Regions from separate parts of the Streptomyces sp. NPDC059989 genome, predicted to be linked through region 2. Evidence: riboswitches for the same ligand, from Rfam matches in the RefSeq annotation. Region 2 holds a riboswitch; the other holds the start of a gene.

Region 1 (3,400 bases), on a different contig from region 2:
CTCGGCGTCCGACAGCCACTCGTGCTCCTTGCTGTAACGCAGCTTCTCGGGGTTGCTCATGGCCTGATTCTCCTGGATGCGGGGGAGTGAATACGAACAGCGGTCTTGAGTACTGAGACGGGTCGAGCGTGGCGCGAGGACTACTTCTGCCGCTTGTAGAACGGCAGCGCAACGACCTCGTACGGCTCATGCGTACCGCGAATGTCGACGCCGACGCCGGAGGTGCCGGGCGCGGCGTGCGCCGCGTCGACGTACGCCATCGCGATCGGCTTGCCCAGCGTCGGGGACGGGGCGCCGGAGGTGACCTCGCCGATGACCTGGCCGTCCGCCACGACGGGGAAGCCGGCACGCGGGACGCGGCGGCCCTCGGCGATCAGGCCGACCAGCTTGCGCGGCGGGTTCGTGGCGGCGCGCTCGGCGGCGGCCTCCAGCGCGGCGCGGCCGACGAAGTCGCCGTCCTTCTCGAACTTCACGACGCGGCCCAGGCCGGCGTCGAAGGGGGTGAGGGAGGTGCTGAGCTCGTGCCCGTACAGCGGCATGCCCGCCTCCAGGCGCAGCGTGTCGCGGCAGGACAGGCCGGCCGGGACCAGGCCGACGCCCTCGCCGGCCTTCGTCAGCGCCTGCCACAGCTCCACGGCGTGCTCGGGGGAGACGAACAGCTCGAAGCCGTCCTCGCCGGTGTAGCCGGTACGGGCGATCAGCGCCGGCACGCCCGCGACGGTGCCCGGCAGGCCGGCGTAGTACTTCAGCCCGTCCAGGTCGGCGTCGGTGAGGGAGGCCAGGATGCCGGGGGACTCGGGGCCCTGGACGGCGAGCAGCGCGTAGGCGTCGCGGTCGTCGCGGACCTCGGCGTCGAAGCCGGCGGCGCGCTCGGTGAGGGCGTCCAGCACGATCTGGGCGTTGGAGGCGTTCGCGACGACCATGTACTCGGTCTCGCCCAGGCGGTAGACGATCAGGTCGTCGACGATCCCGCCGTCCTCCTGGCAGATGTGCGTGTAACGGGCCCGGCCGACGCCGACGGTGGAGATGTTGCCGACCAGCGCGTAGTCCAGGGCCTTGACGGCCTCGGGGCCGGTCAGGGTGATCTCGCCCATGTGGGACAGGTCGAAGAGGCCGGCCTTGGTGCGTACGGCGTTGTGCTCGTCGCGCTCGCTGGCGTACCGCAGCGGCATGTCCCAGCCCGCGAAGTCGGTCATGGTCGCACCGAGCGAACGGTGCACCGCATCGAGGGCGGTCAGACGGGGGGCAGTGCTCATGGGTGTGGCTCCCGGGTCCCAGGGCATGACATGACGAGGAGGGTCCTCCCCATCTGTCATCGGAACCTGAGAGGTTCGCCGAGAGTTCCCCCGGTCACCAGGGGTCCTCGGCTTGCACCTTGGGTGGAGCCGGCGCTGACGCACGGCTCGCTTTTCAGATCTGCCTCATCCACGCGGTACGGGGCCTGAGAGATTCAAGGGAGGTTCTTGCTCCTTCGGCGCCCGCGCACGGCCTTGCGGCGTGCCGGGACTCTCCCGCGCGGATTCAAGCGGCCGGTATGCAGTTGGTCCAGATGGCGCACATCATTGCACGCCACCGCGGTGATCGGGGGTGGGGGCCCGAAAGTTCGTGCGGTCCTTGAGCGGTCCGACCGGAACCGGGGCCGCCGGATTACCGTCTCTTTACACTCAGTGGGCAAGGGTCCTGGTGACCCGATTCGGGGGAGGCGAACACTGTGCGGAGATTCGGAGTGGTGGCGGCTGTGGGGACCGTGGACGCGGTACCGGTCCAGCGGGACGCGCGGGCGCGCCGCGGGCCGGCCGGCCAGACCGGTCCCGTCCGCGACCTGCGCGGGCCCGGGGTGCGGGGCCCGCAGCGGCTGGGCTTCGCCGCGGGGGACATCGTCGTGGTGTCCGGCCTGCCGGGCGGCGGCAAGAGCACGCTGATCAAGCGGGCGGCCGCCGAGGACGGGGCCATCGACTCCCAGGACACGCGCGAGCGCTGGGAGCGCCGGATGCCGGGGGCGCTGCCCTACGCCGTCTACCGCCCGCTGGTCCGGGCCGCCCACTACTGGGGGCTGTGGCGCACCCTCCGCTCCGGCGCCTCGGTCGTCGTGCACGACTGCGGTACGCAGACCTGGGTACGCAGCCTGCTGGCGGCGGCCGCGCGCCGCCGGGGCCGGGCGCTGCACCTGCTCCTCCTGGACACCAGCCCCGAGGAGGCCCTGGCCGGCCAGGCGGCGCGGGGGCGCCGCGTCTCGGCGTACGCCTTCGCCCGTCACCGCGGGGCGGTGACCCGCCTCCTGCGCTCCGCGGAAGCCGGCCACCCCCCGCCGGGCTGCGCCTCGGCCACCCTCCTGGACCGCCGCTCCGCCGCCGCGGTGACGCGCATCGCGTTCCACCCGTAGCCGCCGGCGGGGCTGGAGGGGCGAGTGCGGCGCCGCTGCCGGGCTCTGCCCGGACCCGCGCCTCAAACGCCGGCGGGGCTGGATTTTGGCTGAGCTGCCCCGCCAAATGTCGCTGGGTGGGTTGTGAGCCGCACCCAAAGACCTTGGCCGGGCCAAATCCAGCCTCGCCGGCGTTTGAGGCGCGGGGTCTGGGGCGGAGCCCCGGCAGCGGCGCGGCACCGGGCGCGGACCGAACCCCGGCGGAGCCCCGGCAGCGGCGCCGGGGGACGGGCCGATAACCTCGGCCACGACGATCCGCGGAACCAACGGAGGCAACGGCACATGCAAGGCAGCGGCGGCTGGCCGGGGAATGAGCTGGAGCAGGTGCTCGGGGCGGCGCTGGGGCAGCCGGATGCCGGGGGCCGGATCCTGGAGGTGCTCGGGCGGAGCCACGTGTGGGTCCCCCTGCCCGCAGGCGGCGGCCCCGGGCAGGGCGGCGCCGAGGGCCTGACCCTCCCCACCATGGAGATCGGCGGCGCCGCGTACGTCCCCGTGTACAGCTCCGAGGCCCAGTTCCACGCCTGCGTCGGCCCCGGCATGGACTTCACCGTGGCCCCCGCCGTCGAGTTCGCCCGCGGCCTGCCCCCGCAGCTCGGCATCGCGCTCAACCCCGAGGGCGCCGTCGGCGTCCCGCTCCCGCCGCCCGCCGTCGCGGAGCTGTGCCGCACCGGCCGGACCCCCCTCGACGGCCCGGCCACGGGTGGCCGCGTGCGGCTCTACGAGCCCGACTGGCAGGACGACCCGGTGGACTTCCTGGCCGCCGCCGCCGAGGAGTTCCGCTCCACCGGCGTCGTGGTCGCCGCCCACCGCTGCCTCGCCAGCGTCGAGGGCGGGGAGCCGCAGCTGTTCATCGGCGTCCGCCTGCTGGGATGGGAGCCCGAGATGCGAAACGCCCCGATGGACGCCCTCGGCCGGGCCCTGACCCGCGTTCCGCCGCCGTGGCCCGTGCAGTTGATCCTCCTGGACGCCGCCGAGGAC
Region 2 (3,400 bases):
CTTCGGGGTGCATTCGGCGATGCCGATGGCGCAGGCGCGGCGGCTCTGCCCGAACGGGGCGTGCCTGATTCCGCGCTTCAGCCTCTACCGCGACGTCAGCGACATCGTGATGGCCCTGCTGCGGGAGCTGTCGCCGCTGGTGGAGCCGCTCAGCCTGGACGAGGCCTTCGTGGACCTGGAGGCGGGCGGGACCGCCTTCGACTCGGAGGCGGCCCGGGCGACCGGGGAGCGGCTGCGTGCGGACATCAGGGCCGCCACGGGGCTCAGCGGCTCCGTGGGGCTGGCCGGGTCGAAGATGCTGGCCAAGGTGGCCTCCGAGGAGGCCAAGCCGGCCGGTCTGCTGCTGATCGAGCCGGGCACCGAGCGGGAGCTGCTCGCGCCCATGTCGGTGCGGACCCTGCCCGGGGTGGGGCCGGCCACCGGCGAGCACCTGCGCCGTGCCGGGATCACCACGGTGGGGGAGCTGGCGGAGGCCGGCGAGGACGAGCTGGTGCGGATGCTGGGGCGCTCGCACGGCGTGGGGCTGTACCGGATGGCGCTGGGGCTGGACGACCGGCCGGTGGTCGCGGAGCGGGACGCGAAGTCGGTGTCGGTGGAGGACACCTTCGACGTGGACCTGCACGACCGGGTGCGGATCCGGGGCGAGGTGCAGCGGCTGGCCGACCGGTGCGTCCAGCGGTTGCGGGGGTCCGGGCATTCGGGGCGCACGATCGTGCTGAAGGTGCGGCGGTACGACTTCTCCACCCTGACGCGGTCGGAAACCCTGCGGGGGCCGACGGACGACCCGGCGGTGGTGCGGGAGGCGGCCGCGCGGCTGCTGGAGGGTGTGGACACCACGGGCGGGGTGCGGCTGCTGGGGGTCGGGGTGACCGGGCTGGCGGACTACACGCAGGAGGATCTGTTCGCCCAGTCGCTGGCCGCCGGGACGCTCGCCGCCGAGGCGGACGGGGAGGGCGGGGACGGCGGAGGGCACGGCTCGGAGGGTGCGGAGCCGGGCGGTCCGCCGGGGGAGGGCGGCGCCGCCGCGGTGGGCGTGCAGGCTCCGACGGCTCCGGACCAGGCGCCCGGGCCGGAAGGCCAGCCCGGGGCGCCCGGCGGAGCGGAGCCCGCGCCCGAGCGGCGGTGGCCGCCGGGGAGCGACGTACGGCATGCGCTGTACGGGCCCGGGTGGGTGCAGGGCAGCGGGGTCGGGAGGGTGACCGTACGGTTCGAGCAGCCCGGATCGCCGCCCGGCCGGGTGCGGACCTTCCGGGTGGACGACCCCGATCTGGAGCCGTCCGATCCGCTGCCGTTGGTGGGGGACGCGGAGCCGGACGGGCAGACGGCTTAGGTGCTGTCGTCGCCCGCGAGGTGGCCGAAGTCGCGCTGGAAGTCCGTTGGGAGGGTCACGTCCAGGCCGTAGTGGTGGTAGAGCTGCAGCTCCTGTTCGGGGGAGAGGTGGCGCCCGACGCCGAAGTCGGGGGCGTCCCTGATCAGGGAGCGGTCGAAGGGCACCCGAAGGGTGTCGTCCACCAGCTCGCTGGGCTCCAGCGGCACGAAGGCGTCCCGGCTGAACAGGCCCGTGCGGACGGCGGCCCATTCGGGGACGCCCGTGGCATCGTCGAGGTAGACCTCGTCGACGGTGCCGATCTTGGTGCCGTTGCGGTCGAACGCCTTGCGGCCGATCAGGCTGCGCGGATCGATGTCGGTCTGCACGGTCCCTCCAAATGGTCGCAACTCCTCCGTAAGCACTACAGAAGTGCATATCGGGAAAGCAGGCCACTCGGGGGAGTGCCCAGATCCTCGCTGGTAGGCTGGGTGACGGCTGTCGACCCTGTGCGGGAGAGTCCTCCGAGTGAGCGTGACGGAGGCGCCGAAGGAGCAAATCCTCCCCGGAATCTCTCAGGCATACGTACCGCACGGACGAGGCCACTCTGGAAAGCAGGGGCGGGTACCGGGCGCACAGTGCCGGTTCCCCTCCTCACCGACGGTGAAAGCCGGATCTCGCGGGCGACCCCCTGTGAGGCCCGGTGAAACTCTCAGGTTGAGATGACAGAGGGGGAGGCCGTCCGGGTGCCCGCGCCGTGGTGCCCCTCGCAGGTCATACGACCAGGAGGCCTCCGTCATGACCGCCAACCGCATTCCGCTCTCCCAGCTGGAGCGAGGCATCCCCTTCGAGCAGCGCCACATCGGCCCGGATGCCGAGGCGCAGGCGAAGATGCTCGCCCAGGTGGGCTACGGCTCCCTGGACGAACTCACCGCCGCCGCGGTGCCGGATGTCATCAAGACCGCCGAAGCGCTGAACCTGCCCGAGGCGCGGACCGAGGCCGAGGTGCTCGCCGAGCTGCGCTCGCTCGCCGACCGCAACCAGGTCCTCTCCTCGATGATCGGCCTCGGCTACTACGGGACCTTCACCCCGCCGGTGATCCTCCGCAACGTCATGGAGAACCCGGCCTGGTACACGGCGTACACGCCGTACCAGCCGGAGATCTCGCAGGGCCGCCTCGAGGCGCTGCTGAACTTCCAGACCGTCGTCGCGGACCTCACCGGGCTGCCGACCTCCGGTGCCTCGCTGCTCGACGAGGGCACGGCGGCCGCCGAGGCCATGTCGCTCGCCCGCCGCGTGGGCAAGGTCAAGGGCGGCGTCTTCCTGATCGACGCCGACGCGCTGCCGCAGACCATCGCCGTGATCGAGACCCGCGCCGAGCCGACCGGTGTCGAGGTCGTCGTCGCCGATCTGAGCGAGGGCATCCCGGCCGAGATCGCCGAGCGCGGTGTCTTCGGCGTCCTGCTCCAGTACCCGGGCGCCTCCGGTGCCGTACGGGAGATCAAGCCGCTCATCGACCAGGCGCACGAGCTCGGTGCCATCGTCACCGTCTCGGCCGACCTGCTCGCCCTGACCCTGCTGACCTCCCCGGGTGAGCTGGGCGCGGACATCGCCGTGGGCACCACGCAGCGCTTCGGCGTTCCGATGGGCTTCGGCGGACCGCACGCCGGCTACATGGCCGTCCAGGCCAAGCACGCCCGCTCGCTGCCGGGCCGCCTCGTCGGCGTCTCCGTGGACGCGGACGGCAACAAGGCCTACCGCCTGGCGCTGCAGACCCGTGAGCAGCACATCCGCCGTGAGAAGGCCACCAGCAACATCTGTACCGCGCAGGTGCTGCTGGCCGTCATGGCCGCCATGTACGCCGTCTACCACGGCCCGGACGGCCTGCGGACGATCGCCCGCCGGACCCACCGCTACGCGGCCCTGCTCGCCGCGGGTCTCCAGGCCGACGGTGTGGAGATCGTGCACGGCGCGTACTTCGACACGATCACGGCCCGCGTGCCGGGCCGCGCGGCCGAGGTCGTCGCCGCCGCCCGCGAGGGCGGGGTCAACCTCTACCAGGCCGACGCCGACCACGTCTCCGTCTCCTGCGAC

Evidence for each region. Region 2 has a riboswitch for glycine ahead of gcvP (aminomethyl-transferring glycine dehydrogenase). Riboswitches for the same ligand answer to the same signal wherever they lie in the genome.
Region 1: linked by a shared signal. The riboswitch ahead of gcvT (glycine cleavage system aminomethyltransferase GcvT) and the one ahead of gcvP (aminomethyl-transferring glycine dehydrogenase) in region 2 are both predicted to bind glycine.

What each region holds. Positions count from the first base shown of each region.
Region 1 covers NZ_JBHWUO010000022.1:84,280-87,679, reverse strand. The annotation lists gene gcvH (glycine cleavage system protein GcvH) at 1-60, opposite strand, end outside; gene gcvT (glycine cleavage system aminomethyltransferase GcvT) at 141-1,256, opposite strand; glycine riboswitch at 1,421-1,524, opposite strand; gene ACFWBN_RS21055 (AAA family ATPase) at 1,730-2,383, shown strand; gene ACFWBN_RS21050 (enhanced serine sensitivity protein SseB) at 2,705-3,400, shown strand, end outside.
Region 2 covers NZ_JBHWUO010000055.1:8,969-12,368, forward strand. The annotation lists gene ACFWBN_RS33090 (DNA polymerase IV) at 1-1,330, shown strand, start outside; gene ACFWBN_RS33095 (PRC-barrel domain-containing protein) at 1,327-1,695, opposite strand; glycine riboswitch at 1,809-1,907, shown strand; gene gcvP (aminomethyl-transferring glycine dehydrogenase) at 2,105-3,400, shown strand, end outside.